4 regions of the Acidovorax sp. NN32 genome follow, and region 3 is predicted to be linked to each of the others. Evidence: predicted binding sites of a transcription regulator. Region 3 holds the regulator's gene; each other region holds the start of a gene.
What was found. The regulator sigma-54, encoded in region 3, starts transcription at its own class of promoters, with help from an activator protein. The targets are predictions, from matches to a motif close to TGGCANGNAANCTGCTTT.
Positions count from the first base shown of each region.

Region 1: the regulator sigma-54 is predicted to act here: its motif matches at 2,475-2,492, upstream of ACT89O_RS08020 (ANTAR domain-containing response regulator).
Region 2: the regulator sigma-54 is predicted to act here: its motif matches at 1,177-1,194, upstream of ACT89O_RS01300 (6-hydroxynicotinate reductase).
Region 4: the regulator sigma-54 is predicted to act here: its motif matches at 5,111-5,128, upstream of ACT89O_RS19150 (transglutaminase family protein).

Region 1 covers NZ_CP199679.1:1,746,674-1,753,762, reverse strand. The annotation lists gene tsaD (tRNA (adenosine(37)-N6)-threonylcarbamoyltransferase complex transferase subunit TsaD) at 1-1,021, opposite strand, end outside; gene ACT89O_RS08025 (branched-chain amino acid ABC transporter substrate-binding protein) at 1,132-2,298, opposite strand; gene ACT89O_RS08020 (ANTAR domain-containing response regulator) at 2,504-3,130, shown strand; gene ACT89O_RS08015 (CmpA/NrtA family ABC transporter substrate-binding protein) at 3,650-4,894, shown strand; gene ntrB (nitrate ABC transporter permease) at 4,931-5,881, shown strand; gene ACT89O_RS08005 (ABC transporter ATP-binding protein) at 5,878-6,717, shown strand; gene ACT89O_RS08000 (CBS domain-containing protein) at 6,949-7,089, opposite strand, start outside.
Region 2 covers NZ_CP199679.1:278,544-285,632, forward strand. The annotation lists gene ACT89O_RS01290 (ferredoxin--NADP reductase) at 1-657, opposite strand, end outside; gene fdxA (ferredoxin FdxA) at 734-1,063, opposite strand; gene ACT89O_RS01300 (6-hydroxynicotinate reductase) at 1,239-2,858, shown strand; gene ACT89O_RS01305 (UPF0280 family protein) at 2,871-3,791, shown strand; gene ACT89O_RS01310 (amino acid synthesis family protein) at 3,813-4,454, shown strand; gene ACT89O_RS01315 (amino acid synthesis family protein) at 4,491-5,075, shown strand; gene ACT89O_RS01320 (ABC transporter substrate-binding protein) at 5,149-6,357, shown strand; gene ACT89O_RS01325 (ABC transporter permease) at 6,473-7,089, shown strand, end outside.
Region 3 covers NZ_CP199679.1:4,901,891-4,908,979, forward strand. The annotation lists gene ACT89O_RS22685 (THUMP domain-containing class I SAM-dependent RNA methyltransferase) at 1-1,066, opposite strand, end outside; gene ACT89O_RS22690 (acyl-CoA thioesterase) at 1,063-1,545, opposite strand; gene ACT89O_RS22695 (RNA polymerase factor sigma-54) at 1,613-3,202, opposite strand; gene lptB (LPS export ABC transporter ATP-binding protein) at 3,291-4,088, opposite strand; gene lptA (lipopolysaccharide transport periplasmic protein LptA) at 4,100-4,753, opposite strand; gene ACT89O_RS22710 (thiol:disulfide interchange protein DsbA/DsbL) at 4,862-5,518, opposite strand; gene ACT89O_RS22715 (SPOR domain-containing protein) at 5,599-6,243, opposite strand; gene argS (arginine--tRNA ligase) at 6,253-7,089, opposite strand, start outside.
Region 4 covers NZ_CP199679.1:4,162,019-4,169,107, reverse strand. The annotation lists gene ACT89O_RS19155 (circularly permuted type 2 ATP-grasp protein) at 1-1,440, opposite strand, end outside; gene ACT89O_RS19150 (transglutaminase family protein) at 1,601-5,098, opposite strand; gene ACT89O_RS19145 (alpha/beta fold hydrolase) at 5,258-5,980, shown strand; gene ACT89O_RS19140 (FAD-binding oxidoreductase) at 6,152-7,089, opposite strand, start outside.

The DNA of each region.
Region 1 (7,089 bases), 2.2 Mb from region 3:
GCGGCCAGCGCGGCTTCACGTCAAAGGCGTAGTCGGTGTTGGCCTGCTGCTGCCCTGCCTGCAGCCGCATGGCCGCCGCCATGGCAATCATGGCGCCGTTGTCGGTGCACAGGTGCAGCTCAGGGTAGTGCACCCGCACCTTGGCGGCGGCACAGGACGTGTTGAGCTGCGCGCGCAGGTGCCGGTTGGCCCCCACACCACCGGCCACCACCACGCGCTTCAGGCCGGTCTGCTTGAGCGCGGCCAGCGTCTTCTTCACCAGCACTTCGACAATCGCAGCCTCCGTGCTGGCGGCCAAGTCGGCCTTGCGTGCCTCCAGTTCGTCACCCAGCTTCTTGGCCTGCGTGAGCACCGCCGTCTTGAGCCCGGCAAAAGAGAAATCGAGGTTGCCACTGTGCAACAGCGGGCGCGGCAGCTTGAAGGCTGCGGCATCGCCCTGCTCAGCCAGGCGCGAGAGCGCTGGCCCACCCGGGTAGCCCAGGCCCATGAGCTTGGCGGACTTGTCGAACGCCTCGCCAGCCGCATCGTCAATGGTCTCACCCAGGATCTCGTAGCGGCCCACGCCGTCCACACGCATCAGCTGGGTGTGACCGCCTGATACCAACAGGGCCACAAAAGGGAATTCAGGCGGGTCGGCGCTGAGGAAGGGCGACAGCAGGTGCCCCTCCAGGTGGTGCACGCCCAGCACCGGCTTGTCCAGTGCAGCGCCCAACGCGCACGCCACGCCCGCCCCCACCAGCAGCGCACCGGCCAGGCCCGGCCCGCGGGTGTAGGCCACCACGTCCACATCGGCCAGCGACTGGCCGGACTCGGTCAGCACCTGCGTGGCCAACGGCAACACGCGGCGGATGTGGTCACGGCTGGCCAGCTCGGGCACCACGCCACCGTAGGCCTGGTGCATCTCAATCTGGCTGTGCAGCGCGTGCGACAGCAACGTGGGCACGGCATTGCCCGTGGAACGGACCAATGCCACGCCCGTTTCGTCGCACGAAGATTCAATACCGAGGATCAGCAAACTCATGCCCCGAGTGTAAAACCCGGCCCCGTTCAGGGTCGGATGCAAAAACCCCTGCTGGCAGTCGCCAGCAGGGGTTGTGCGGATGGATGGCGCTTGCCGACGCGGCGGCTTGCTTACCAGCGGTCCGAACGCATGCGCAGTTCCCAGCTTCCGCTGCGCAGTTCATACACGCCCACGGCGCCGTAGCGCTGTTCGCCCTTGTCGTCCCAGGTCATGGTGCCGATCACGGGCGCATAGCCGTTGATGCTGTGCATGGCCTTGGTGATCGCTTTCGGATCGGCCGACTTGGCCTTCTGGATGGCGGCTGACAGCACATAGGTGCTGTCGTAGCTGTAGTGGCCGCCATAGGCCGGGGGCTTCTTGTAGGCCTCGATGTACTTTTCAAGGAAGGGCTTGCCGGTGGTGAACTCCTTGGCTTCCAGTACGGGCGATGTGGCGTAGACGCCTTCGACCATGCCCATGGCCTTGGTCATGTCGGTGGTCTTGATGGTGTCCCCGCCCAGCAGGCTGACCTTGGTGTGGTCAACCTTGCGCAGGGCTTCGAGCAGAGCCAGGGCCTGAAAGTCGTTGAGGGTGGACACGATGACCTCGACCTTGGCGGCCTTCAGCTCGCCAGCCAGTTCATCGAAAGCCACCGTCTTGTCGTCAAACGACTTGCGCACCACCACTTCCTTCTTTTCAGCCTTGAGCTGCTCGGCAGCACCGTCGGCCAGGCCCTTGCCGTAGGGCGTGCCATCGTCCAGCGCAGCGTAGCGGGCGGCACCCAGCTGTGTGGCGGCAAACGAGCCGATAGCGCGCGCCTGCAAGGTGTCATTGGCCACCATGCGGAAGGTGGTTGGGAAGCCGAGTTGCGTGAACTTGGGGTTGGTGGAGATGGCGATCTGGGCGATGTCCTTGGCGGCGTAAATCGGAGCCGTCTCAATGCTCACCCCCGAATTCAGGTGCCCGATCACCGCCACCACGCCCGAGTCCACCAGCTGCTGCGCCACGGTCTTGCCGGTGGCGGCGTCGGCCTTGTCGTCCACCGACACCACCTCCAGCGTCACACGCTTGCCGTCCACGGTGTAGCCACCCTTGTTCAGTTCCGCCACGGCCAGGTTGACGCCGTTGAGCAAATCCTGCCCCAGCGCGCCCAAGGGGCCGGAGAGGGGCTGGGCCACGCCGATCTTGATGGTGTCGGGCACCTTGCTGCAGCCTGTCAGCACCAGCAGCGCGGATACCGCCACGGTGGTCAGGGCCAAGCCGGCAGAGATACGCCGCCGGTCAATGTGCTTGTTCATGCAAATCCTCTTGAATGGGTCAATGTGACCAGATGTATATGCGATGCGACCGGGTAGCTGCTATCGGGTATGCCCTGCCCATCGACAAACTATTAGCAAGTTTCAGGCCTTGGAAGCTGCCGCAACCTGCTGCCAGCCTTCAGCCCCGGAACGCACCGCTTCGATGCACCATTTTGTGGCGTAAAAATTGCTTATGCTCCTGGGTATGAACGAGTCTCTGCGCATCGTGGTGGTTGCCCCGGATCTGGCAGTCGCCGACCCCGCCGACGAACACGCCGTACTTCAGGCGGAACGGTCGCGTGCGCTGCGCATTGGGTTGCTGGAGAACAACTTCAACCTGGTGGCCACCCTGCCTGCCGATGTCTTCCTGAGCGAGCGCATCGCCCAGCTGCAGCCCGACCTCATCATCGTGGACGCCGAAAGCGAGGCGCGCGACGCGCTCGAACATGTGGTGATGGCCACGCGCGACGAGCGCCGCCCCATCGTGATGTTCACCAACGACGAGGACACCTCGCACGTGAAGGACGCGGTGGCGGCGGGCGTGTCAGCCTACATCGTGGCGGGCCTGGCCCCCCAGCGCATCCGCCCCATCCTGGACGTGGCCATGGCGCGCTTCCAGCACGAACAGGCCCTGCGTGCCGAACTGGCCGACGCCAAGACCGAACTGAAAGACCGCAAGACCATCGACCGCGCCAAGGGCCTGCTCATGCAGCGCCAGGGCCTGAGCGAACAAGCCGCGTACGAGAAACTGCGCAAGACCGCCATGGACAAGGGCCTCAAGCTGGTGGACGTGGCCCAGCGCATGCTCGATGTGATGGATCTGCTGGGTTGAATAGGTGACTTCCCCCTGAGGCGCTGTGCGCCTTCCCCCTTCTCTCGAATCGCTGCGCAATTCGGGAAGGGGGACGATGCCCTCGCAGCGGGGCGGCCCTTGCTTGGCATCCCTCGCCTGGGTCGCGCCCGGGTCCACCGGCTTCTCCCCAAATGGTGCGCCGCACAAATGCAGTGCAGCACTCGGCGCGCGCACCATCATCGCAAATTTTCAAGCCAAACTGGCCGCTACCGCTTGATAAATAAGCACAAGCAGCTACTAATTTGGTAGCAGATCATGCGCTGTATTGGAGCAAAGCCGGTATGAAAAAGGCTGGCACGCTGCTTGCATTAACCCTGGCAAGACCAAAGACGGTCCCACCACTGACAGCACTGACCCAATGGCGGGCCGGTGCTGACACAAGGCCCCCCAATGGGCTTTGCCATGGACAAAGGCGTCCCTCTCCGAGCCCGTTTGCGCATGCAACCCGGCCAGGAGAGGACGCCTTTTTTGTTTTCTAACGCACCGAGGAACCGCCCCATGACCGATCTGTTGAAAACCAGCCTCAACCGCCGCACCGTGCTGCAGGCAGCTACCGTGGGCGCCGTGGGCGTGAGCCCCGCCCTGCGCGCCCTGGTGCACGCCCAGGGCTCGGACGCCCCCGAGAAAAAGGAAGTCAAGATTGGCTTCATCCCGCTGACCGACTGCGCCAGCGTGGTGATGGCCTCGGTGCTGGGCTTTGACAAGAAGTATGGCGTGACCATCATCCCCACCAAGGAAGCGTCGTGGGCCGGTGTGCGCGACAAGCTGGTGAATGGCGAACTCGACTTTGCCCACGTGCTGTATGGCCTGGTGTACGGCGTGCACATGGGCACGGCCGGCCCCAAGAAGGACATGGCCGTGCTGATGAGCCTGAACAACAACGGCCAGGCGATCACGCTGTCCAAGGCACTGGCCGACAAGGGCGCAGTGGATGGCCCGTCCCTGGCCAAGTTCATGGCCGCCAACAAGCGCGAGTACACCTTCGCAGGCACCTTCCCGACCGGCACCCACGCGATGTGGATGCACTACTGGTTGGCCGCCGCCGGCATCAACCCGCTGTCGGGCGCCAAGCTGATCACCGTGCCGCCACCCCAGATGGTGGCCAACATGCGCGTGGGCAACATGGATGGATTCTGCGTGGGCGAACCCTGGAACCACCGCGCCATCATGGATGGCATCGGAGTGACCGCCAACACCACCCAGGACATCTGGAAGGACCACCCCGAGAAGGTGCTGGGCACCTCGGCCGATTTCGTCAAGAAGAACCCCAACACCACCCGCGCCGTGATGATGGCCGTGCTGGAAGCCAGCCAGTGGATTGACGCCAGCCTGTCCAACAAGATGAAGATGGCCGAAACGGTGGCCCAGAAGTCCTACATCAACACCAGCGTGGACGCCATCAACCAGCGCATCCTGGGCCGCTACCAGAACGGCATGGGCAAGACCTGGGACGATCCCAACCACATGAAATTCTTCAACGACGGCGCGGTGAACTTCCCCTACCTGTCGGACGGCATGTGGTTCCTGACGCAGCACAAGCGCTGGGGTTTGATCAAGAGCCACCCCGATTACCTGGCCGTGGCCAAAGAGATCAACCAGGTGGACCTGTACAAGTCGGTTGCCAGCGCCATGAAGATCAACGTGCCCAAGGACCCGATGCGCACCGCCAAGCTCATGGACGGCGTGGTGTGGGACGGCAAAGACCCCGCCAAGTACGCCGACAGCTTCAAGATCAAGGCGTAAGCGCCCTGCCCCGCCCACCCTGCCAAGGAGAACACCATGGTCAGTGCCGTCTTTCACTCCCCGTTGGATGCAGCCCCCGTGGCTGCACAGAACGCTATGAATAATGTAGCTATCAGCGCTTCACCAGCAAGCGGCAGAAGCCAAAAACAGTCCAAATCCGAAACAACGGCGAGCCCCGCCCCTGCCAGTCGCGACTGGGCGGCCCTGTCGCGCAGTTTCTGGATGGCGGTGCTGCCGCCGCTCTGTGGCCTGGGCCTGCTCATCGGTCTGTGGGCGGTGGTATCCACCACCACGGGCGGCAGCATCCCCAGCCCGGTGGAGACGTGGAAGCAGGCGCTGGAAATCTTCAGCAACCCGTTCTACCGCAATGGCCCCAATGACCAGGGCGTGGGCTGGAACGTGCTGATGTCGCTGGAGCGCGTGGCCGTGGGCTTTGGCATGGCGGCGCTGGTGGGCATTCCGGCGGGCTTCGTGATCGGGCGGTTCAACTTCCTGTCGCGCATGTTCAACCCGCTCATCAGCCTGCTGCGGCCGGTGTCGCCGCTGGCCTGGCTGCCCATTGGCCTGCTGGTCTTCAAGGGCGCCAACCCCGCCGCCATCTGGACCATCTTCATCTGCTCCATCTGGCCCATGATCATCAACACCGCCGTGGGCGTGCAGCGCGTGCCGCAGGACTACATGAACGTGGCCCGCGTGCTGAACCTGAGCGAATGGAAGATCGCCACCAAGATCCTCTTCCCCGCCGTGCTGCCCTACATGCTGACCGGCGTGCGCCTGGCCGTGGGCACCGCATGGCTGGTGATCGTAGCTGCCGAGATGCTGACCGGCGGCGTGGGCATCGGCTTCTGGGTGTGGGACGAGTGGAACAACCTCAACGTCAAGAACATCATCATCGCGATCTTCGTGATCGGCATCGTCGGGCTGGTGCTGGAGTTTGCGCTCATCAAGCTGGCCACCGCATTTACGTTTGAAGAGGTGAAAGCATGAACACGACCACCACGGCAGCATCCACACACCCCTCCATGAGCACCAAGTTCATCGAAGTCCACGGCGTCGAGCAGACCTTCAAGACGGCCAAGGGCCTGTTCCCCGCGCTGCGCGACATCAACCTGACGATTGCCAAGGGCGAGTTCGTGGCGCTGATCGGCCACTCGGGCTGCGGCAAGTCCACGCTCTTGAATCTGATCGCCGGGCTGACCACGCCCACCAACGGTGCACTGCTGTGTGCCAACAAGGAGATCAAGGGCCCCGGCCCCGAGCGCGCCGTGGTGTTCCAGAACCACTCGCTGCTGCCCTGGCTCACCTGCTTCGACAACGTCTACCTGGCCGTGGAGCGCGTGTTTGGCGCCAAGGAAACCAAAGCCCAGCTCAAGGCCCGCACCGACGCCGCACTGGCCCTGGTGGGCCTCACGCCCGCTGGACAAAAACGCCCCGGTGAAATCTCTGGCGGCATGAAGCAGCGCGTGGGCATTGCCCGGGCGCTGTCGATGGAGCCCCAGGTGCTGCTGATGGACGAGCCCTTTGGCGCGCTGGACGCCCTCACCCGCGCCAAACTGCAGGACGAGCTGCTGGAGATCGTGGCGCGCACCCAGAGCACGGTGGTCATGGTGACCCACGACGTGGACGAAGCCGTGCTGCTGTCCGACAAGATCGTGATGATGACCAACGGCCCCGCAGCCACCATTGGCGAGGTGCTGTCGGTAGACCTGCCCCGCCCCCGCAAACGCGTGGAGCTGGCCGAAGACCCCCAGTACGTGCACTACCGCAAGGCGGTGATCGACTTCCTCTACACGCGTCAAGGGCACGTAGAAAAAGCCGCTTGAGTCAACGGGCGGCGGCGACCCATGTACTCGAAGCAAGAAGGGCTCTAACCAGATACGGTCAGAGCCCTTTTTTTTGGTGTGCGCCAAGGGCAAAGCCTCCGCAAGCTCGCTTTCCCAGACCAGTGCACCCGCGCAAGGGCCGCCCCGCCGCGCTGGGTGCGTCCCCCTTCCCGAATTGCGAAGCAATTCGAGAGAAGGGGGAAGGCGCGCAGCGCCTCAGGGGGTTGTCCTCTAATGGCTACCAGTGATGTACTGCTCCAGCTGTTCAATGATGAATTTCTGCTCGGAGATGATGTCCTTGACCAAGTCCCCGATCGAGATCATGCCCACGAGTTTGCCGTTGTTGTCCACCACGGGCAGGTGGCGCAGACG
Region 2 (7,089 bases), 690 kb from region 3:
GATCATCACGCGGTCTTCCACGGGGTTGAGCGCGGGCAGGCCCAGGTCGCGCGCCAGCTGGCCGTTTTCGATGACGGTGGTCACACGGCCCTGGTGCTTGAAGGGCTCGCGCGTCACGGTGGGGTAGTACTTGAGCTGCTTGGTGACCATCTCGCCCAGGAACTCGTGCTGCGGCAGCTCCTGCGTGATGTAGTCGTGGTAGGCCAGCTCCTTCACCTCGCGCACGCCGTGCACCAGGATGACTTCCTCGAATTTCTCATAAGTCTCGGGGTCGCGGATCAGGCTCAGGAACGGGGCCACGCCCGTGCCGGTGGACAGCATGTACAGGCGCTTGGCGGGCAGCAGGTAGTCGATCAGCAGGGTGCCCGTGGGCTTCTTGCCGACCACGATGGTGTCACCCACCTTGATGTGCTGCAGGCGCGAGGTCAGCGGGCCGTCGGGCACCTTGATGGACAGGAACTCCAGGTGCTCTTCGTAGTTGGGGCTCACGATGCTATAGGCGCGCAGCAGGGGTTTGCCGTTTTCGCCGCGCAGGCCAATCATCGTGAAATGGCCGTTGGAGAAGCGCAGCGCGGTGTCGCGCGTGGTGGTGAAGGAGAAAAGGCGGTCCGTCCAGTGGTGGACCGTCAGGACGCGTTCGTCAAGAAAGGCGCTCATGGTGCGTTAGATGGAAAAGTTGGAAACAAATAAGAAATCTGGCTGAAGCTGGCTCAGATTCAGGGCCCCAAGCGCTCTACAGCGCAATGTTCAGGCCTGAAAGCTTGTGGCTCACAACCCTCCATTGTTCCGCATCTGGCAAAGCCGCTTTTCTTTTGGTGATTGTGGGCAGCGTGGGCGCCAGCTTTTTGTTGAACTGCAGGAAGATTTCCATGCCCTCGGGCAGGTCGTCTTCGGCATAGATGGCGTTGGCCGGGCACTCCGGAATGCACACCGCGCAGTCGATGCATTCGCCCGGGTCAATGACCAGGTATTCCGGCCCCTCCTTGAAGCAGTCCACGGGGCACACATCGACGCAGTCGGTGTACTTGCACCGAATGCAGGCGTCTGTCACAACGTGCGTCATTTTGGGGCTCCTCATGCACCATTTTTGGGGGCGCAAAAACACCATTGCAGAGTCTGATTGATTCCGCTACATTGACATCGAATGTAGTGTTCACAACATTTAAGTTAAGTGAATGCTACACAAAATGCAATGCGCGTACAAGCACTTGCCACAATGCAATGAATGGGCCGCCACGATGACTGAACACACCAAGACCGACGGGCTACCTGGCATGGATGCGCCGGATCTGCCGCAGGTGCTCGAGCGCGCCCGGCCCCGCAACGAGCGCATGAACGCTGCCAAGGTCGAGTGCAATGCGTGTCCGGTGCTGTGCCAGATTTCCGAAGGCCGCGCAGGGGCCTGCGACCGTTATGCCAACCACGCAGGCGTGCTTGTGCGGCTGGACCCGGTGGTGCTGCTGCGCAAGACCCTGGAGGCGGGCGAGGCCACGCTGGTGCCGTTTGCGGGCCGCGCCCCGGCTGCAGAAGACGCAGAGACCGCAGTGGCTTCAGAACCCGCATGGAACGGCGACCTGCTGCTGTCTGAAGAGGTGTTCGTGACGGGCGTGGGCTCGTCCACCACCTACCCCGACTACAAGCCAGCGCCCTTCATCGTGGGTTCCCAAACCGATGGTGTGGACATGGTCACGGTGGTCACTGAGGGCATCTTCAGCTACTGCAGCTTCAAGGTGAAGATCGACACCGATCGCTTCCTCGGCTCCGAGCAGGCCAACGTGCGTTGCAAGGGCGAGGTGGTGGGCCACGTGACCACGGCGGAATACGGCTCACAGATGCTGTCGCTCGGCGGCGTGCACCACCTCACGGGTGGTACCAAGAAGGAAGGCCGCATCACCGCTGAGATGATGCAGGCGCTGGGCAACAAGCAGGCCGTGGAGTTCACCATCGACGGCGGCTCGCAGCTGGTGATCCAGGCCGGGCGCGCACCCATCGTCAACGGTGTGGCCGAGCAGCGCATGCGCGTGGGCTGCGGTTCGGCGGCCATTGGTATCTTTGCGCGCCAGTTCTTCGGCCATGCCGACGAGGTGGTGGTGGTGGACGACCACATCACCGGCGTGCTCACCGAGCATCAGGCGGGTCGCTGTCTGGACATGAAGCCCTCGGGCATCCAGATGCGCGGGCGCAAGTCCACGCCGGGCCGCTATTTTCAGGTGGCGAACCCGGGCACCGGCTGGGGTGGCACCGACATTGCCGACCCGCTGTCCATCATCGAGGGCTGGGACGAATCCGTCGCCTGGCAGGGGTTGCGCCTCTTGATGACCTCCACCACGGGGGAGCACGCATCCTGGTACGTGCTGGACGAGCAACTGAATCCGGTGGAAGCCGAGATGCCCGTCGAGGTGCGCCGCATCGTGGACCGCATCGGCGAAAACTGTGAGCCTTCGCTGGCGTCTGTGCTGTTCCTCGGCGGTGCGGGCGGCAGCCTGCGCGCAGGTGTTACCGAAAACCCGGTGCTGCTCACCCGTTCCATCAAGAATGCGCTGGTCAATGTGACCTGTGGCGGCGCACCGGCCTATGTGTGGCCGGGCGGCGGTATCACCGTGATGGCCGACGTGCTGCGCATGCCGGACAACAGCTTTGGCACCGTGCCCACCCCCGCCATCGTGGCGCCCATCGAGTTCAGCATGCGCCGCGCGGACTACGAAGCGCTGGGCGGGCACACCGAACAAATTCGCAGCCTGCGCGAAGTGCTGGAGCGCGGTGCGTGGCACAACGACGGTGCGCCGCAGGCGCGCGTGTGGCAGACCTTGCCTGCGGCCAATCCGTGGCCGCTGGGCCGCCCACCCCTGCTAGGCTGAGTGAGCCGCGCTGTGAACGCTTGCCGCAAACTCCTTTCCGACGGCCGCTGGCACTTCCAGCATGGCCCGATGGACCTCATCCTTCAGGCCGAAGGGGCGCACGACGCCGTGACCCACGCGCACGAGCGCGCCTGGCAACGTTTTGAAGGGCTGCTGCAGGAGCTGGTGAGTGAACTCCCAGGCCTGCGGGCGCCGGTGGGTGCGCACTGCACGCTGCAGGGCGTGGTGGCGCGTCGCATGTGGGCGGCCTGCAGCCCCTACCGCGCAGGCTTCATCACGTCGATGGCTGCGGTGGCGGGTGCGGTGGCCCAGGAAACTCTGGCGTGCTACGACCAGCAGGGCATAGACCGGGCCTGGGTCAACAATGGGGGCGACATTGCGCTGCACCTGGCGCCGGGCCAGTCGGTCACGGTGGGGGTGTACGCTGATATCGCTGCACTCAACGCTGCACAGTTGCGCAACGGTTTGGTGCTGGATGGGCAGATCCGCATCGACAGCGCCATGCCGGTGCGCGGTGTGGCCACCAGTGGGTGGCGCGGGCGCAGCCAGTCGCTGGGCATTGCGGACAGCGTCACGGTGCTGGCGCGCACGGCCGCGCAGGCCGATGCGGCAGCGACCATTGTGGCCAATGCGGTCAATGTGCAGGACGCGCGCATTGGTCGCATGCCTGCGTGGCTGGTGCGGGACGACAGTGACCTGGGTGCCATTCCTGTCACCGTGGATGTGCCTGACTTGCCCGAAGAGCAGGTTCGCCGGGCTTTGCAGCAGGGGTTGCAAAAAGCGCAAGAATTGCAGTCCAGCGGCCTGCTGTGGTTTGCGCTGCTGGCGTGCCAGGGGCAGTTTCTGGCGACCGCAGCACCGCAAGCCCTGGCCGGTGCTGTGTGGTCCCCACAAGCGGTGATGAAATCGGAAGTTGGTTCAGTATTTGCTTAACGAATTGCACAGGTCTCCAAAATGATCCAGATACGACGCGTTTTCACCCATCTTGAGGAAATCCGGCACGAATTCGGGCCGGTGGCTGAGGTGCCGCTGCTGCGTGGTGCCATCGGCGCGGTGCTGACCAACCCGTTTGCGGGCCGGTACGAACCCGACATCCTCCCCATGATGGATGCCCTGCAGGACGTGGGGCTGGACATGGCCCAGCGCCTGCTCAAGGCCATGGCTGTGCCCGCCGAGCGCATCGAGACCTATGGCAAGGGCGCCATCGTGGGGGCAGCTGGCGAGCTGGAGCACGGTGCGCTGTGGCATGTGCCTGGTGGTTATGCCATGCGCGAGCTGCTGGGCTGGAAGGGCGACCGCAACGCCTACGCCAAAGGCCTTGCCGAAGAGAAGACCGGGCAACCCGCCAATGCACTGTCCATCGTGCCTTCCACCAAGAAGGTGGGCGGCCCCGGCGCGGCGCTGGATGTGCCGCTCACCCACATCAACGCGAGCTACGTGCGCAGCCATTTTGATGCCATCGAAGTGCGGGTGCCCGGCGCACCCACATCGGATGAAATCGTCTTCATCCTGGCCATGTCCACCGGCGCTCGCATCCATGCACGCGTTGGAGGCCTCAAGGCCGCAGACATCAGCCAGTGGAACGGCCTGCGCTGATCCACTGCCAACCACAAGACCCTAGGAGACCCACACATGCCCGCCAAGATCCGGAAGATCATTGTTCAAACCGACGAAGTCCGCGTGGAGATGGGGCGCGACGTACAGCCGCCTGTGCGCAAGGCCCTGGCCATGGCCGTCATCGAGAACCCCTGCGCGGGCCGCTATGTCGAGAACCTCGACGAACTCGTGGCCATCGGTGAAGAGTTGGGCGCACTGCTGGGTGCCCGTTGCGTCGCAGCCCTGGGCATTGAGCCCGGCCAGGCACAGAGCTACGGCAAGGCCGCCATCGTGGGCGAGGCGGGCGAGCTGGAACATGCCGCCGCCATCCTGCACCCCAAGCTGGGGGCGCCACTGCGTGTGGCGGTCGAGAAAGGCGCTGCCCTGGTGCCGTCCAGCAAGAAGATCGGCGGCCTGGGCACCGCCATCGACGTGCCCCTGGGCCACAAGGATGCCGCCTATGTGCGCAGCCACTTCGACGCCATGGAGGCCCGCGTGGCCGACGCCCCCCGCGCCAACGAAATCGTGGTCGCCATCGTCGTGACCGACAGCGGCCGTCCGCTGGCACGCATTGGCGGTCTTCAGGCCTCCGAAATCAAAGGCGAGGATGGACTGCGCTGATCTGAGCGCGCACTACCATCCCGAGCAGTCTCACCAGTTCCCCTTCCCCAACCCACCTTTCAGGAGTTTCCCCATGACGATGCGACGAAACCTCATGCGTGCCACGGCCGCAGCCGCGCTGGCATTCACGCTGGCCCCTGTGGTGCACGCCCAGGATGTCATCAAGATTGGCGAGATCAACAGCTACAAGGCGCAACCCGCCTTCCTGGAGCCCTACAAGAAAGGCATGGAGCTGGCGGTCGATGAGATCAACGCATCGGGTGGGGTGCTGGGCAAGAAGGTCCAGCTCATCATCCGCGACGACAACGCCAACCCTGGTGACGCCGTGCGTGCTGCCGAAGAACTGGTGTCGCGCGAAAAGGTCGATGTGCTCACGGGCTCGTTCCTCTCGCACATCGGGCTGGCGCTGACCGACTTTGCCAAGCAAAAGAAATTCTTCTTCCTGGCCGGTGAGCCACTGACCGACAAGATCGTCTGGCAAAACGGCAACCGCTATACCTACCGCCTGCGTCCCTCCACGTACATGCAGGTGTCGATGATGGTGCCCGAGGCAGCGGCCCTCAAGAAAAAGCGCTGGGCGCTGGTGTACCCCAACTACGAGTATGGTCAGTCGGCCGTGGCCACGTTCAAGCAGCTGCTCAAGGCGGCCCAGCCCGATGTGGAGTTTGTGGCCGAGCAGGCGCCCCCGTTGGGCAAGGTCGATTCGGGTAGCGTGGTGCAGGCCCTGGCCGACGCCAAGCCGGATGCGATCTTCAACGTGCTGTTCGGTGCCGATCTGTCCAAGTTTGTGCGCGAAGGCAACACGCGTGGCCTGTTCCAGGGCCGTGAAGTGGTCAGCCTGCTGACGGGCGAGCCCGAATACATGGACCCGCTCAAGGACGAAGCGCCGAACGGCTGGATCGTCACCGGCTACCCCTGGTACGGCATCCAGACGCCTGAGCACAAGGCCTTTCAGACTGCCTACCAGGCCAAGTTCAATGACTACCCGCGCCTGGGCTCCATCGTGGGCTACAGCGCCATCAAGTCGCTGGCCGAAGGCATGAAGAAGGCCGGCTCCACCGACACTGAAAAGCTCGTGGCAGCGTTCAAGGGCTTGCAGGTGCCCACGCCGTTTGGCCGCATCACCTACCGCCCCGAGGACAACCAGTCCACGATGGGCGGCTATGTGGGCCGCACCAAGAACGAAGGCGGCAAGGGTGTGATGGTGGACTACCGCTATGTGGATGGCAGCAAAGTCCAGCCCTCGAACGACGAAGTCAAGAAAATGCGCCCCGCCGACTGACGGCCGCGCAAGGCCGGGGAGGGCTCTCTCCCTGCCAACTGCCCCTGATCTCTGAACCATAGCGCAGGCGCCGACCTGCAGGGATGGACCTTGCCGTGACCCCGAAGGATGTGGAATGAGTTTTTCGAGTTTTATCGTTCAGCTGCTCAACGGACTGGCGGGGGCCTCCTCGCTGTTCCTGGTGGGCGCCGGGCTGTCGCTGATCTTCGGTGTCACGCGCATCGTCAACTTTGCGCATGGCTCGTTCTTCATGGTCGGCATCTATGTGGCCTATTCGCTGGTGGCCAAGCTGGGCACCGGCCTGGGCTTCTGGCCCGCGCTGCTGCTGGCGGCGGTGGTGGTGGGGGCGCTGGGCGCTTTGGTGGAGGTGGTGCTGCTGCGCCGCATCTACAAGGCGCCCGAGCTGTTCCAGCTGCTGGCCACGTTTGCACTGGTGCTGGTCATCAAGGACGCTGCGCTGTGGTTCTGGGGGCCGGAAGAACTGCTGGGCCCGCGCGCGCCGGGGCTGTCGGGCTCGGTCAACATCCTGGGGCGGCAGTTCCCTTCGTATGACCTGTTTCTGATCGTCGTGGGCCCGGTGGTGCTGGGCCTCTTGTGGCTGCTGCTCACCCGTACACGCTGGGGCACGCTGGTGCGCGCTGCTACGCAAGACCGCGAAATGGTCAGCGCCCTGGGCGTGAACCAGGCCTGGCTGTTCACGGCGGTGTTTGCCCTGGGCGCGCTGCTGGCGGG
Region 3 (7,089 bases):
TGAAGAATTCGCCGCCATCCTCGGTCTGCGCCTCTTCCCGGCCCACGGCCATGCCCTGGGCACGGTCGGCAGCTCGCTCGCTGGCGTTGCGGCCGGCGCTACCTGCGGCAGCAATGCGCTCGCCGTAGGGCGGGTTGAGCAGCATCACGCCAAGCTGGTCGCACGGTGGCATGCGCTGCAGGGCGTCGCCGCCGCGCAGCTGCACGGCCTCGGCCACGCCTGCGCGCTCAGCATTGCGCTGCGCAAAGTCGACCATGCGGAAGGCCACATCACTGCCAAACAGGGGCACAGCGCTTGTCTGTATTGCGCTTTCAGCTTCGTTTTTAATAGCATCCCAGACATGGGCCTGGAACGGCAGCAGCTTCTCGAACGCAAAACGCCGCAGCATGCCCGCCGGGATGCGGCAGGCGATCTGCGCGGCCTCGATCACGATGGTGCCGCTGCCGCAGCAGGGGTCGTACAGCGGCTGGGGGTTGTCGCCATGCGGGTCCCAGCCGCTGGCGGCGATCATGGCGGCGGCCAGGGTTTCTTTCAGTGGCGCATCGCCCTTGTCCTCGCGCCAGCCGCGTTTGAACAGCGGCTCGCCCGAGGTGTCGATGTAGATCGTGGCCTCGTCGGTGGTCAGGTGCAGGTGGATGCGCACATCGGGCCACTGGGTGTTCACGTCGGGCCGCACGCCGCTTTTGGCGCGAAAGCGGTCGGCCACTGCGTCTTTGACCTTGAGACCTGCGAAGTTGAGGCTCTGCAGCGGGCTGTGCTGGGCCGTCACCTCGACCTTGAAGGTCTGGCGCGTGGTGAACCAGATTTCCCAGGCCACGTCGCTGGCCATGGCATAGAGATCGTTCTCGGAGCGGTACGGGCGGTGCGCCAGCTGCACCAGCACGCGCTGGGCCAGGCGGCTGTGCAGGTTGAGCAGCAGCGCCTCGCGCCACGAGGCGCGCAGCAGCACGCCGCCGCGGCCGACCAGCAGGTCTTGCCCCGTGAGGCCGGTGATGCCATGCACCTCGTCGGCCAGAAAGCCCTCCACACCAGCGGCGCAGGGGAGAAAAAGTTGGAGTTGGTTCATGTCGATGGGGAGGATACGCGCTCAGACAATGCGTGGGAATCCGGCGTTCCCGCGCGGGCCAGCAGCAATTGGCGGATGGATTCGGGGATCGGCGCCACCTTGCGGTCGGCCTTGCCGATGAAGACGATGCCGATCTTGCCGCGCGCCACCTCGCGGCCTGAGGTCTTCTCGGTCATGCAAAAGACCAGGTCAAACCCATAGCGGTTGAAGTCCGCAGGCGCCATCTCCACGCGCATGGTCTCGCCATGGAAACCTTCGGACTTGTACTGCGCCACGATGTCGCCGACCACGATGGACAGCCCGCCCACGTCGGCCTCGGGGTAGCCCAGCGACTGGAAGAAGCGCACCCGCGCTTCAGAGACCAGGCTCAGCAGTTGCGCGTTGTCCAGGTGCCCGCCCTGGTTGACGTGGCTGATGTAGATCTGCAGCTCGGTGGCAAAGCCGAAGTGCGGGGGGAGGTCGAAGACGATGCGGGCCATGGTGGGGTGGCGGATAGAAAAACGAAAAATTCAAACAGGGCGAGCCATGCGCCCCCAACCGGGGTACCTACAGCGCCTTGCGCAGGTTGGCCGGCGCGATCTTGAGCGCTTCGCGGTACTTGGCCACGGTGCGGCGTGCGCACTCGATGCCCTGTTCCTTGAGCATCTCAGCGATCTGGCTGTCGGACAGCGGCTTGGCGGGGCTTTCTGCGGCCACAAACTGCTTGATGAGGGCGCGCACGGCGGTGCTAGATGCGTTGCCGCCGGTCTCGGTGCCAAGGCCGGAGCCAAAGAAGTACTTCAGCTCATACGTGCCAATTGGCGTAGCCATGTATTTGGCGGTGGTCACGCGGCTGATGGTGGATTCGTGCAGGCCCAGTTCGTCGGCGATGTCGCGCAGCACCAGCGGGCGCATGGCCAACTCGCCGTGGGTGAAGAAGCTTTTTTGCCGCTCCACGATGGCGCGCGAGACGCGCAGGATGGTGTCAAAGCGCTGCTGGATGTTCTTGATGAACCAGCGCGCCTCCTGCAGGCGCTGCTGCATGCCCTGGTGACCCTCGCCGCCCTTGTGGCCGCGCAGGGCGCCAGCATAGATGTCGTGCACGCGCAGGCGCGGCATCACATCGGGGTTGAGGCTGACGATGAAGTTGTGCTGGCCATCGCGTCCATTGGCACGCCCGGCTTTGCGCACGATGACATCGGGAATGATGATGTTGCGCTCCACGTCGGCAAAGCGACGGCCGGGGCGGGGCTCCAGGCGAGCGATCAGCGCCATGGCGGCGCGAGTGCGCTCTTCGCCGTCGCCACACAGCTGCGTCAGGCGGCGGATGTCGCGGCGGGCCAGCATCTCCAGCGGCTGCTGACAAATGCGCAGCGCGGTCTGCACCGTGTCGGGGTCAGCATCGCTGTCCTCGTCGGCAGCCAGCGCCGTGAGCTGCAGCGTCAGGCATTCGGCCAGGTTGCGCGCGCCCACGCCGGTGGGCTCCAGGCTTTGCAGCAGGCGCTGGGCCACGGTGAAGCGGTGCACCAGCTCTTCAATCTGCTCCAGGTCGTCCGGCCCGGCCAGGCTGATAGCCAGCTCTTCCAGCGACTCTTCGAGGTAGCCGTCGTCGTTGAGCGATTCAATGAGAAAACGCAGCGCTGCGCGGTCAATCTCTGACAAGCGCAGCGCCAGTGCCTGACGGTGCAAAAAGGCGGTCAGCGATTCATGCGAACGGGCCAGCTCGGTGGCGTCGGCCTCGTCGCCTTCGGAGTCGTTGCGGTTGCGGGCGGGCGCATCCCCGCCCCACTCCGCGTCGTTGGGCGCCATTTCTACCGTGCCGTCACCGCTCCAGTCAGGCTCGTCAGCGCCAGCACTCGGCGTTTCAGCATCATTTTGGCCTTCAGCGCTTGTGCTGCTTGCGCTGCTAGCTCCTGAAAATATAGCATCATCGGCGCTGTACTCATCGGGCTGCGCGGGCGTGTCGGCGGCTTCCAGGCCAAACTCCTCGCGCGGAGCTTCGTCGGCATTGCGTTCGAGGAACGGGTTTTCGTCGAGCATCTGCTCGACTTCCTGCGAGAGTTCGAGCGTGGACAACTGCAGCAGCCGAATGGACTGCTGAAGCTGGGGGGTCAATGCAAGATGCTGCGAGACGCGCAGCGAGAGTCCAGGCTTCATTGATTGAGCGCCGCCGGGCCGCCCCAAGGCGTGAAGGCCCCTTCGGGGGGCAGCGCAGTACACGAAGTGACAAGCGTGGGGGCCATGTCTACATCCTGAAGTGTTCGCCAAGGTAAACACGTCGTACCTCGGCGTTGTCCACGATCTCGGACGGCGTGCCCTGCGCGAGCACGCGGCCATCGCTGATGATGAAGGCGTGGTCGCAGATGCCCAGGGTTTCGCGCACATTGTGGTCGGTGATGAGCACGCCGATGCCCCGCGCCTTCAGGAAGCCGATGATGCGCTGGATCTCGATCACGGCAATGGGGTCGATGCCGGCAAAGGGCTCGTCCAGCAGGATGAAACGCGGTTGTGTGGCCAGGGCCCGGGCAATCTCGACGCGGCGGCGCTCGCCGCCGGACAGGGCCATGGCGGGCGAGGCGCGCAGGTGGTCCACGCGCAGCTCCTGGAGCAGGGCCGTCAGGCGCTCCTCGATGGCGTCGCGCGAGAGCGGCTGACCGTCATCACCACGCTGCAGTTCCAGCACGGCGCGCACGTTCTCTTCGACCGTGAGTTTGCGAAAGATCGAGGCTTCCTGAGGCAGGTACGACAGGCCCAGGCGCGAGCGCCGGTGGATGGGCATGTGGGCCACCGATTGGCCGTCGATGCGGATGTCTCCCTCGTCGCTGCGCACCAGGCCCACGATCATGTAGAACGAGGTGGTCTTGCCCGCGCCGTTGGGGCCGAGCAGCCCCACGACCTCACCTTTTTGCACGACCAGCGAAACGTCCTTGACGACCTTGCGGCTGCCATAAGACTTCGCCAGGTGCTGCACCTCCAGGCGGCTGCCCGCCTGGGAATCAGGCCCCAGGCGGCTGCCCGCCTGAGTGTCAGGACCGGTACTCACAGCGGGCCCACTCACTTGGCGCCGCCGCCAAGGCTGTTGCTGGGGCGCAGCGCCGGGGCTGAGGCCGGGGACGCCGCCTCGGGGGCCGCCGCAGCGGGCGGTGGATCTTTGGGGGCCAGCACGGCGCGCACGCGGCTGCCCGGCGCGGGGGCATCGCCCGCAGCGTTGGTGGCGGTGCGCTTTCCGTCCACGGAGAACACGTCGGTCAGGTTGTTGTAGACAATCACGGCGCCGGTGATCTCGTCGCTGAGCACAGCGCCCCGGTAGCGGCGCAACTCGGCACGGGTGATGAAGCGCACGTTGTCGGCCTTGCCGTCGTACTCGATGACTTCGCTCTCGCCTTCGATGAACTCGTCGGGTGCTCCCGGCAGGGTGTCGCGCTTTTGCCGGAAGAAGGCGCGCTTGCCAGGCTCTGCCGTGACCACACCGTACTGGTAGCCATCGGCATCCTGACGCACATCCAGCCGCGCGCCACGCAGCACGATGGAGCCCTTGGTCATGACCACGCGGCCAGAGAACACGCTGGTTTGCTTGAGCTCATCGTGGCGCAAAGCGTCCGCCTCGATGTTCATGGGCTTGGCGCGGTCGGCCTTTTCGGCATGGGCCACACCGAAGGTGCAGGCCAGGGCCGCGAGCAGGAGGATCGGAAGGAGGCGATGGTTCATAGGGCACGAATCTTGCAATCATTGTAGCCACCCCGTCGCGTTCCTCCATGAAAAAAGCCCGCATGTGCGGGCTTTTGCCAATGGGAACCGGCGGCCGGGCGAAAACCGTCAGCCTTTGCGGGCCACTGTCGCCAAATGTTCCACCACCTGCAGCACGTTTTGCATGCTGCCCGCCATGGTGCCATCGGTGTAGAACTTGCCCGCCACACCCATCGAGGGCACGCCCTCCACACCGTAGGCGTCCTGCAGTTGCGAAGCACGGCGAACTTGGTTGGACACGCTGAACGAGGTGTAGATTTCCTTGAACTTGGTGGCGTCCACACCCTGTTGGGCCACCCAGGCAAAAATTTCGTCGTCCTTGGCCAGCTTCTGCTTTTCCACATGGATGGCGCGGAACACCTTGGCGTGCAGGGCTTCGAGCTTGCCCATGCCTTCCAGGGCGTAGTACAACTTTTGCTGGGGCACAAAGCTCGCGTTGAAGGCCACGGGCATACGACGGACGGAGAGGTCCTTGGGGGCGGCCTTGACCCAGGCGTCGAGCGCGGGTTCAAAGGCGTTGCAGTGGGGGCAGCTGTACCAGAAGAACTCGATCACATCGACCTTGCCCGCAGGCGCGTCGGGCGCTACCGGCTTGTCCAGCCGCCGGAAGTCCTTGCCCTCCTTGAACTGGCGGGCCTGAGCCAGCGCGGGGGTGGCCACTGGCAACGTCAGGGCGGAAGCGGCAACCGCCGAGGCGGCGGACAAAGAAAACTCACGGCGTTTCATGACAAAGACTCTCCTGTTACAGGTCTGGGGGATGTGAGCCATGCCCCCGCAAAAAGTTCAGCCACCCGAAGTCTGGCGCGTCAGCGCTGCACGCGCACCAGCGCCGACTCCAGACCGGCGCCATCGAGCTTCTCCTTGAGCTGCTCGGCGTCGTCGCGTTTGGTGAACGGCCCCACACGCACGCGGAACACCGCCCGGCCATTTTGCTCACGCTCGCTCACGCGGGCCTCCCAGCCCAGCATGGCCAGCTTGGCGCGCTGCGCATCGGCGTCCGCCTGGGTGCGGAAAGCCCCGGCCTGGACAAAGTAGTCGAACGGGTCCAGATTGCCCTTGGCAGCAGCCTTGGCCACGGCCAGATCGCCCAGCGGGTCGGCGCCGGGCTTGGTTTCAGCCTTGGCCTCGGGCTTGCTGGCAGCGGGCTTGGGTGCAGGCGCCGATGCCACAGCCCGAGCATCCGGCGCGGCCGGGGTGGGCGCCGAGGCAGCCACAGCGGGCGGGGCTGCCGGGCGAGCCGGGTTCTTGCCATACAAAGGCGAATTGGGATCCCAGTTCTTGTTCTTCTGGGTCTCGGCGGCGTCCATGTCCACGCCCCGGCCATTGCCCTTGTTGAGGAAGGGCACCGGCACCTTGGTCACGTACACCGCCACAGCCAAGGCAGCGCCCAGGCCCACGATGACCCCAACGATAAAGCCGACGATGGTCCCGCCCGTCTGTTGTTTCTTCATAGTGACTGCTTACATTCTGGCTGGAGCCGACACGCCCAGCACGGCCAGGCCATTGTGCAATACCTGCGCGGTGGCGGCGACCAGCGCCAGGCGGGCATTCTTCACGGCCTCGTCATCCACCAGGATGCGCTCGGCGTCGTAGTAGCTGTGGTAGCTGGCGGCAAGGTCGCGCAGGTAGAAGGTCACATCGTGCGGGGCTTCGCCGTCGGCCGCAGCCGTGAGCATTTCGGGGTACTTGGCCAGCTGCAGCATCAGCGCCTGGGCCTGTGGGCCTTCGAGAGCCGACAGATCAACGTCGTGCAGCGAAGCCACGTTGCCACCGCCAGCCTCTTGCCACGCGCGCAGCACCGACTGGATGCGGGCATGCGCGTACTGCACGTAGTACACGGGGTTGTCGTTGTTCTGCGCCACGGCCAGGTCCACGTCGAAGGTGTACTCGGTATCGGGCTTGCGGGAGAGCAAGAAGAAACGCACGGCGTCCTTGCTGGTCCATTCGATCAGGTCGCGCAGCGTGACATAGCTGCCTGCGCGCTTGCTGATCTTGACCTCTTCACCGCCCTTGACCACACGCACCATCGTGTGCAGCACATAGTCGGGGTAGCCCTGCGGAATGCCCACGTCGGCCGCTTGCAAGCCCGCGCGCACGCGGGCAATGGTGCCGTGGTGATCCGTGCCCTGGATGTTGACGACCTTCGTGAAGCCACGCTCCCACTTGGCGATGTGGTACGCCACATCGGGCACGAAGTAGGTGAAGGAGCCGTCCTGCTTGCGCATGACGCGGTCCTTGTCGTCGCCGTAGTCCGTGCTTTTCAGCCACAGCGCGCCATCTTGCTCGTAGGTCTTGCC
Region 4 (7,089 bases), 740 kb from region 3:
CACCGAGCGGGGGGCGATGGGGCCGCTGTCCTGGCCCGCACCCTCAGCGGCTTCACTGCGCCAGGTGGGCATTTGCGACAGCGGCAGGTGGGCCTGCACGGTGTATTCATCGCCCTGCGCTTCGATGCGAGCGGACCACTGCGCCAGGTCTTGCGCCGGCAGCGCACCGCCCAGCACGGGCACGCGCTGCGCCATGGGCCAGGTGGGGCGGATCACGCTGTGCGCGAGCTGCGGCAGCACCGCCTGCATGGCCGAGCGCTCGCCACACCACCAGGTGGGCAGCGACGGCAGGGCCAGCTCTTCGCCCAGCAGGTGGCGCGACAGGGCAGGCATGAAGCCCAGCAGCGCCGACGATTCGAGGAACGCCGAGCCCGGCGCATTGGCCACCAGCACGTTGCCCGCGCGGATGGCCTGCAGCAGGCCAGGCACGCCCAGGCGCGAGTCGCTGCGCAGCTCCAGTGGGTCCAGAAACTCGTCGTCCAGGCGCTTGAGGATGCCGTGCACCGGCTGCAGGCCGTGCAGCGTCTTGAGGTACAGGCGCGCGTCGCGCACGGTGAGGTCGTTGCCTTCGACCAGCGTGAGGCCCAGGTAGCGCGCCAGGTAGGCGTGCTCGAAGTAGGTCTCGTTGTACGGGCCGGGTGTGAGCAGCACGATGCGTGCATCCGCTCCCGCAGGGCTCATCTGCCGCAGCCCGTCGAGCAGCGCGCGGTAGGTGGCGGCCAAGCGCTGCACATGCATCTGGCTGAACGCCTCGGGGAACAGGCGCGAGATGAGCAGCCGGTTCTCCAGTAAATACCCCAGGCCTGAGGGCGCCTGCGTGCGCTGCGTCACCACCCACCAGTCGCCCTGCGCATCGCGCGCCATGTCGAACGCCGCGATGTGCAAATGGGTGCCGCCCACGGGCTGCACGCCATGCATGGCGCGCAGGTAGCCCGGGTGGCCCTGCACCAGCGCGCTGGGCAGCAGGCCTTTGCGCAGCAGCTCCTGCGGGCCATACACGTCGGCCATCACGCGGTTGAGCAGGCGCGCGCGTTGCAGCACGCCGCGCTCGATGTGTGCCCAGTCGCCCTGCGAGAGGATCAGCGGAAACAGGTCCACCGACCAGGGCCGCTGCGGGCCGTCGGCGTCGGCATAGACGTTGTAGGTGATGCCGTTGTCGCGCACCTGGCGCTGCAGGCTCTGCATGCGCCGGTCCAGGTCCTGGAAGCCCTCGGGCCCTAATTGATCAAAGAATTGGCCCCAGGCGCTAGTGATATCTGGCTTGTTTGCTATTGATTTGGGAGTGGTTGATGCAGTGGCAGCGCCGGGGGCGTCCGCCACGCTGGCACCCCGCAACTCGTCAAAATGCCCGGCCGCCGCAGCAGGCGCCAGTGCAGCCGCCAACTGGGCTGCGCTGTCAGAAGGGTCGGGGGTGGGGAGGCTGTCGTTGAGGTGGTTCACTGCGCTCGATTTTCGGGCATTTGGTCGACAACACTCTGCGGGTAACCCGCACCGTCGAAACTGGCGGGGCCGATGCCAGAGACGCCAAGCAAGGGCCGCCCTGCAGCAAGGGCGTCGTCCCCCTGGGCGGAAGGCGCGCAGCGACTCAAGGGGGGCTTCTCTACCTCCGCATCTTTCGCCGCAGATCCAGTGTGAACGGAAACTCCCGGCTGCCCGGCAGTTCAATCGTCGCAGGCGGCACCGCCAGCTTGCCCGGCGTGTGGCCCATGCGCGAGAAGCGCGCCAGGCGGCGGCTTTCGGCCTCGTACGCGTTGACCGGGAAGGTGTCGTAATTGCGCCCGCCCGGGTGCGCCACGTGGTACTGGCAGCCGCCCAGCGAGCGGTTCATCCAGGTGTCCACGATGTCGAACGTGAGTGGCGCATGGGCGCCAATGGTCGGGTGCAGGGCCGAGGGCGGGTTCCAGGCCTTGTAGCGCACACCGGCCACAAACTCGCCGGTGGTGCCGGTGCTTTGCAGCGGCAGCGGCTGGCCGTTGACGGTGACCACATGGCGGCTTTCGTTCATGCCCGTCACGCGCACCTCGATGCGCTCCAGCGACGAGTCCACATAGCGCACGGTGCCCCCGGCGGAGCCTTCCTCGCCCATCACATGCCAGGGCTCCAGCGCGTTGCGCAGGGTCAGCTCCACACCCATCGATTGGACGGTGCCGACCATGGGGAAGCGGAACTCGAACTGCGGTGCAAACCAGGCCGCGTCAAACGCGTAGCCTGCGGCGTTCATCTCGGCCACCACGTCGTGCATGTCCTGCTGGATGAAGGTGGGCAGCATCCAGCGGTCGTGCAGCTCGGTGCCCCAGCGGGCGGCGGGCGCGCGGTAGGGCGCCTTCCAGAAGCGGGCGATCAGGGCGCGCAGCAGCAGCTGCTGCACCACGCTCATGTGGGCGTGGGGCGGCATCTCGAACGCGCGCAACTCCAGCAGGCCCAGCCGGCCGGTGCTGCTGTCGGGCGAGAACATCTTGTCGATGGAAAACTCGCTGCGGTGCGTGTTGCCCGTCACGTCCACCAGGATGTTGCGCAGTGTGCGATCCACCAGCCAGGGCGGCATGTCCTGGCCATAGGTTGCGCGGTTGGTTTCGATCTCGCGCAGTGCAATCTCCAGCTCATACAGCTGGTCGTTGCGCGCCTCGTCCACGCGCGGCGACTGGCTGGTGGGGCCGATGAACAGGCCGCTGAACAGGTAGCTCAGGCTGGGGTGGTTGTGCCAGTACAGCAGCAGGCTGGCCAGCAACTCGGGCTTGCGCAAGAACGGCGAGTCGGCCGGTGTGGCGCCGCCCATCACAAAGTGGTTGCCGCCACCGGTGCCGGTGTGGCGCCCATCGGTCATGAACTTCTCGGCCGACAGGCGCGTCTCCCACGCGGCCTGGTACAAAAACTCGGTGTGCTGCACCAGCTCCTTCCAGTGGCTGGCGGGGTGGATGTTCACCTCGATCACGCCCGGGTCGGGCGTGACCGCCAGCACCTTCAGGCGTGCGTCGCGCGGGGGCGGGTAGCCTTCGAGCACGATCTTCATGCCCAGCTCTTCGGCCGTGGCTTCGATGGCGGCCAGCAGGTCCAGATAATCATGGAGGCGCGACAGCGGCGGCATGAAGACATAGAGCACGCCGTACTTTTCGCCCACCTTCTCGGCCTTGGGGCCGCTGGCGCGGCGCGGGTCGCGCACCTCCACGCACAGGGCGGTGCGTGACAGGCCTGCGGCCGACTGGAACTTGCCCGGGGGCTGCACGCCCGCATGGGGGTCGGGCTGCCCTGCCTGGCGCGCGTGGTCGCCGCCCGCAGTGCCTTGCGCCATGCGGCGTGCCTCGCCCGGTGCGGTGGCGCCTGCCAGGTAGGGCAGGTCGCGGTCGCCAGTGACCGGGCCTGCTGGCACGGAATATCGCGCCCGCAGCGTGGTGGCAGCGGCGAGCGGGCTCTGGGGCGCGGTCGGGTCTTGCGGGATCAGGTGCTCGGTGTCCGATGCCTTCACCCAGGGCAGGGCGTCCAGCGGCAGGCGGTAGCCCATGGGCGAATCGCCGGGGATGAGCAGCATGCGGTCGTCGCGGAAGAACCACGGCCCGGTACTCCACACGCTGCCCGCCAGCGTGCCCGCGCCTTCGCCTGCCTGCAGCGGCAGCACATAGCCCACCACGCTGTCGAGCTTTTGCTCGAACACGCGGCGCAGGCGTGCGCGCTCCAGCTCATCGTCCAGGCGCGCATCAAACGGGTCCACATTGACCGGCAGGCGCCGCTCGCGCCACAGGTAGTAGAAGGTGTCTTCGTAACCGGGCTGGATGTAGCGGTCCGTCACGCCCAGCTTGCGCGTGAGGTGGCGCACAAAACGCTCGGCGTCGGCGCTGGTGTAGTGCGAGGGGTTGCGTTCGTCAGCAAAAAGCGCGGGGTTCTGCCACGCGGGCTGGCCGTCGGCGCGCCAGCAGATGGACAGCGCCCAGCGCGGCAGCTGCTCACCCGGGTACCACTTGCCCTGGCCAAAGTGCAGGAAGCCGCCCTGTCCATATTCGGCACGCAGCTTGTGCGTGAGTTCGGTGGCAAAGCCGCGTTTGGTGGGGCCCAGCGCGTCGGTGTTCCACTCGGGCGCGTCGCGGTCGCCCACGGCCACAAAGGTGGGCTCGCCGCCCATCGTCAGCCGCACGTCGCCCGCCACCAGGTCGGCGTCCACCTGCTCGCCCAGCGCCAGCACGGCCTGCCACTGGTCTTCGGTGTAGGGCTTGGTCACGCGGGGCGATTCAAAGATGCGCGTCACGCGCATCTCGTGGCTGAACTCCACCTCGGCCTTGTCCACACCGCCTTCAATCGGCGCGGCGCCCGAGGGCTGGGGTGTGCAAGCGAGCGGGATGTGGCCCTCGCCCGCCATCAGGCCGCTGGTGGCATCCAGGCCGATCCAGCCTGCGCCGGGCAGGTAGACCTCGCACCAGGCGTGCAGGTCGGTGAAGTCGTGGTCGGTGCCGCTGGGGCCATCGAGCGCCTTCACGTCGGGCGTGAGCTGGATCAGGTAGCCCGACACAAACCGCGCCGCCAGGCCCAGGTGGCGCAGCAGCTGCACCAGCAGCCAGCCCGAGTCGCGGCACGAGCCACTGGCTTTTTGCAGCGTTTCCTCGGGTGTCTGCACGCCGGGTTCCATGCGGATCAGGTAGCGGATGTCTTGCGATACCTGCTGGTTGAGCTTGACCAGGAAATCGATGGTGCGCTGCTTGCTGCGGTCCACCTTGTCCAGATAGGCCTGCACCAGCGGTGTCATCGGGTCGGTAGCCAGGTAGGGCGCCAGCTCCTGCTGCACATCGCTGCTGTAGTTGAACGGGATGTTCTCGGCCTCGGGCTCCAGGAAGAAGTCGAAGGGGTTGTACACCGCCATTTCCACCACCAGGTCCACCGTGACCTTGAACTCGCGCGTCTTCTCGGGGAAGACCAGCCGCGCCTGGTAGTTGGCAAACGGGTCCTGCTGCCAGTTGATGAAGTGCTGCGCGGGCTCGACCTTGAGCGAGTACGAAATCACATTGCTGCGACAGTGGGGCGCGGGCCGCAATCGGATGGTCTGTGGCCCGAGGCCTACCAGCCGGTCGTATTGGTAATGCGTGACGTGGTGGAGCGCGGCGTGGATGGGCATATGCAGGCCATGCTAGCAAGTCCCGAGCCATCGCGGGCAACTATTCCGGGGGCGGTGACAAGCGGTCATCGGCTGTTCACAATGTGCGGTCCGTACCCCGCTGCCGGGGCCGCCTGTTTTTCTGACTGCGCACCAACTTGGTGATGCCCTGATTCACCCATGTCCCAATCCCCCCAACTGCTGCTCCTCCCCGGCCTGGCCGCCGATGAACGCATGTGGCGCGGCGTGCTGCCGCTGCTGCCCGCCGCGCTGCGCCCCGAGGTCGCCACCGCCCACCAGGATGTGAACCTGCACCGCATCGAAGACTTTGCCGCACGCCTGCTGGCACAACACGCGGGGCCACTGGTGCTGGCCGGTGCGTCGATGGGCGGCATGATCGCCATGGAAGCCGCGCGCCAGGCGCCGCAGCGTGTGGCAGGGCTGGCGCTGCTGGGCACCACCGCGCGGCCCGAGACGCCGGATATGCGGGCGCTGCGCGAAGCCGCTATCGAACTCTTTGAACAAGGCCGCCTGCGCGAAGTGATCGAGCCCAACGTGGCCTTTGCCTTTCATCCTGACAACGCCACGCGGCCTGAGCTGGTGCAGGCCTATCTCGACTTTGTGCTGGACGCAGGCGCCTCCCACCTGGTTCGCCAGAACCGCGCCGTCATCCATCGGCCCGATGCCCGCCAGCACCTGCCCGGCGTGGCCTGCCCGGTGCTGGTGGTATGCGGCGAGGCTGACCAGCTCACGCCGCCCGAATGTTCGGCTGAGATTGCGGCGCTGGTGCCCGGTGCTGAGCACCACCTCTTGCCGGACAGCGGCCACATGCTGACCATGGAGCAACCTGAAACGGTGACACGGCTGCTGGTGCAGTGGTTGGCGCGCAGCGGATGGATCTGACCTGAGCTTCCTTCCTCTCGCCTTGTGGACGAGGGCGCAGTGGTGGGCGGGATGGACTTAGAGCGGCTCAAAAAACTCAGCGAAGCGGCCATCCCTAGGCGTTCGGCCTCAGGCCGTACAAGGAGTACGGCAAGGTGGGACAACGACGCCAGGGAAGTTTGTGAGGCGCTCTCAGGCAGTTTGTCGCGCTGGCTTTGTCTCGGGCGCCAGTTGTGTTTCCGCATACCAGCTGCGCAGTTTGCCGGGGTTGAGCAGGCCCTGCGGGTCGAAGCGGCGCTTCATGCCCACCACGGCCGGGTCCAGGTGGTTCTGCTTGCCGTCTTCTACGATGTACACGTGCGGGTTGTTGATCTGCACGCCGTGGTCGCGGTAGATCTGCATGATCTGGTTCAGGCGTTCTTCGGTGGTGTAGCGGATGATCTGCAGGCCGCTGCAGTTGAAGGCGCCTTCCTTGGTGCGCAAGAACTCCAGGTGCATCATGACCTCGCCCTTCAGCGCTGCCTCCAGCGCCTTCACCTGCTTGAGGCGGTGCATGGGGTTGAAGCCGCTCTGGATGTAAGTCAGGCCCTTGTCCACCTTGAGGGCGTGCAGGGTGGTGTGGTTCCAGGTGTATTCGAGCAGCGTCTTGTGGCTGCCGGCCACTTCGTCGGCGGTCTTGCGGTAGGTAATCTGGCCGCCGTGCTGAGCCACCATATCGCGCATGCCGGCTTCGGAGTGCGGGGCTACCAGCATCAGCACCGCGTGCTGGTCGGCGGGCAAGTGCTCGGCCAGGCTGGTGAAGTATTGCGGGATGGGTGCGGCCAGAAAACACACCTCTTTTTTCTCCAGCCCGGGGGCGCTGCCAAAGCGGTCGGCAAATTCCAGCGCGTCGTCAAACTTGTCGAAGGTAGCGATGCATTCGGTCCACTCCACGGCAGGGGCCAGGGCTACTTCCAGCTCCAGCACGATGCCGTTGGTGCCGTAGGTGTGGTGCAGCAGCATGGCTTCGGGGCCGTGCAGTTCGATGATCTGCGGTTCGGGCTCCACCGTCATCGCACGCACGGCCAGCACGTTGCCAGGCGCGGCCAGCGGGCCGTGGTTGATGGAGCCTGCCCCCCCAAAGCCGCCGC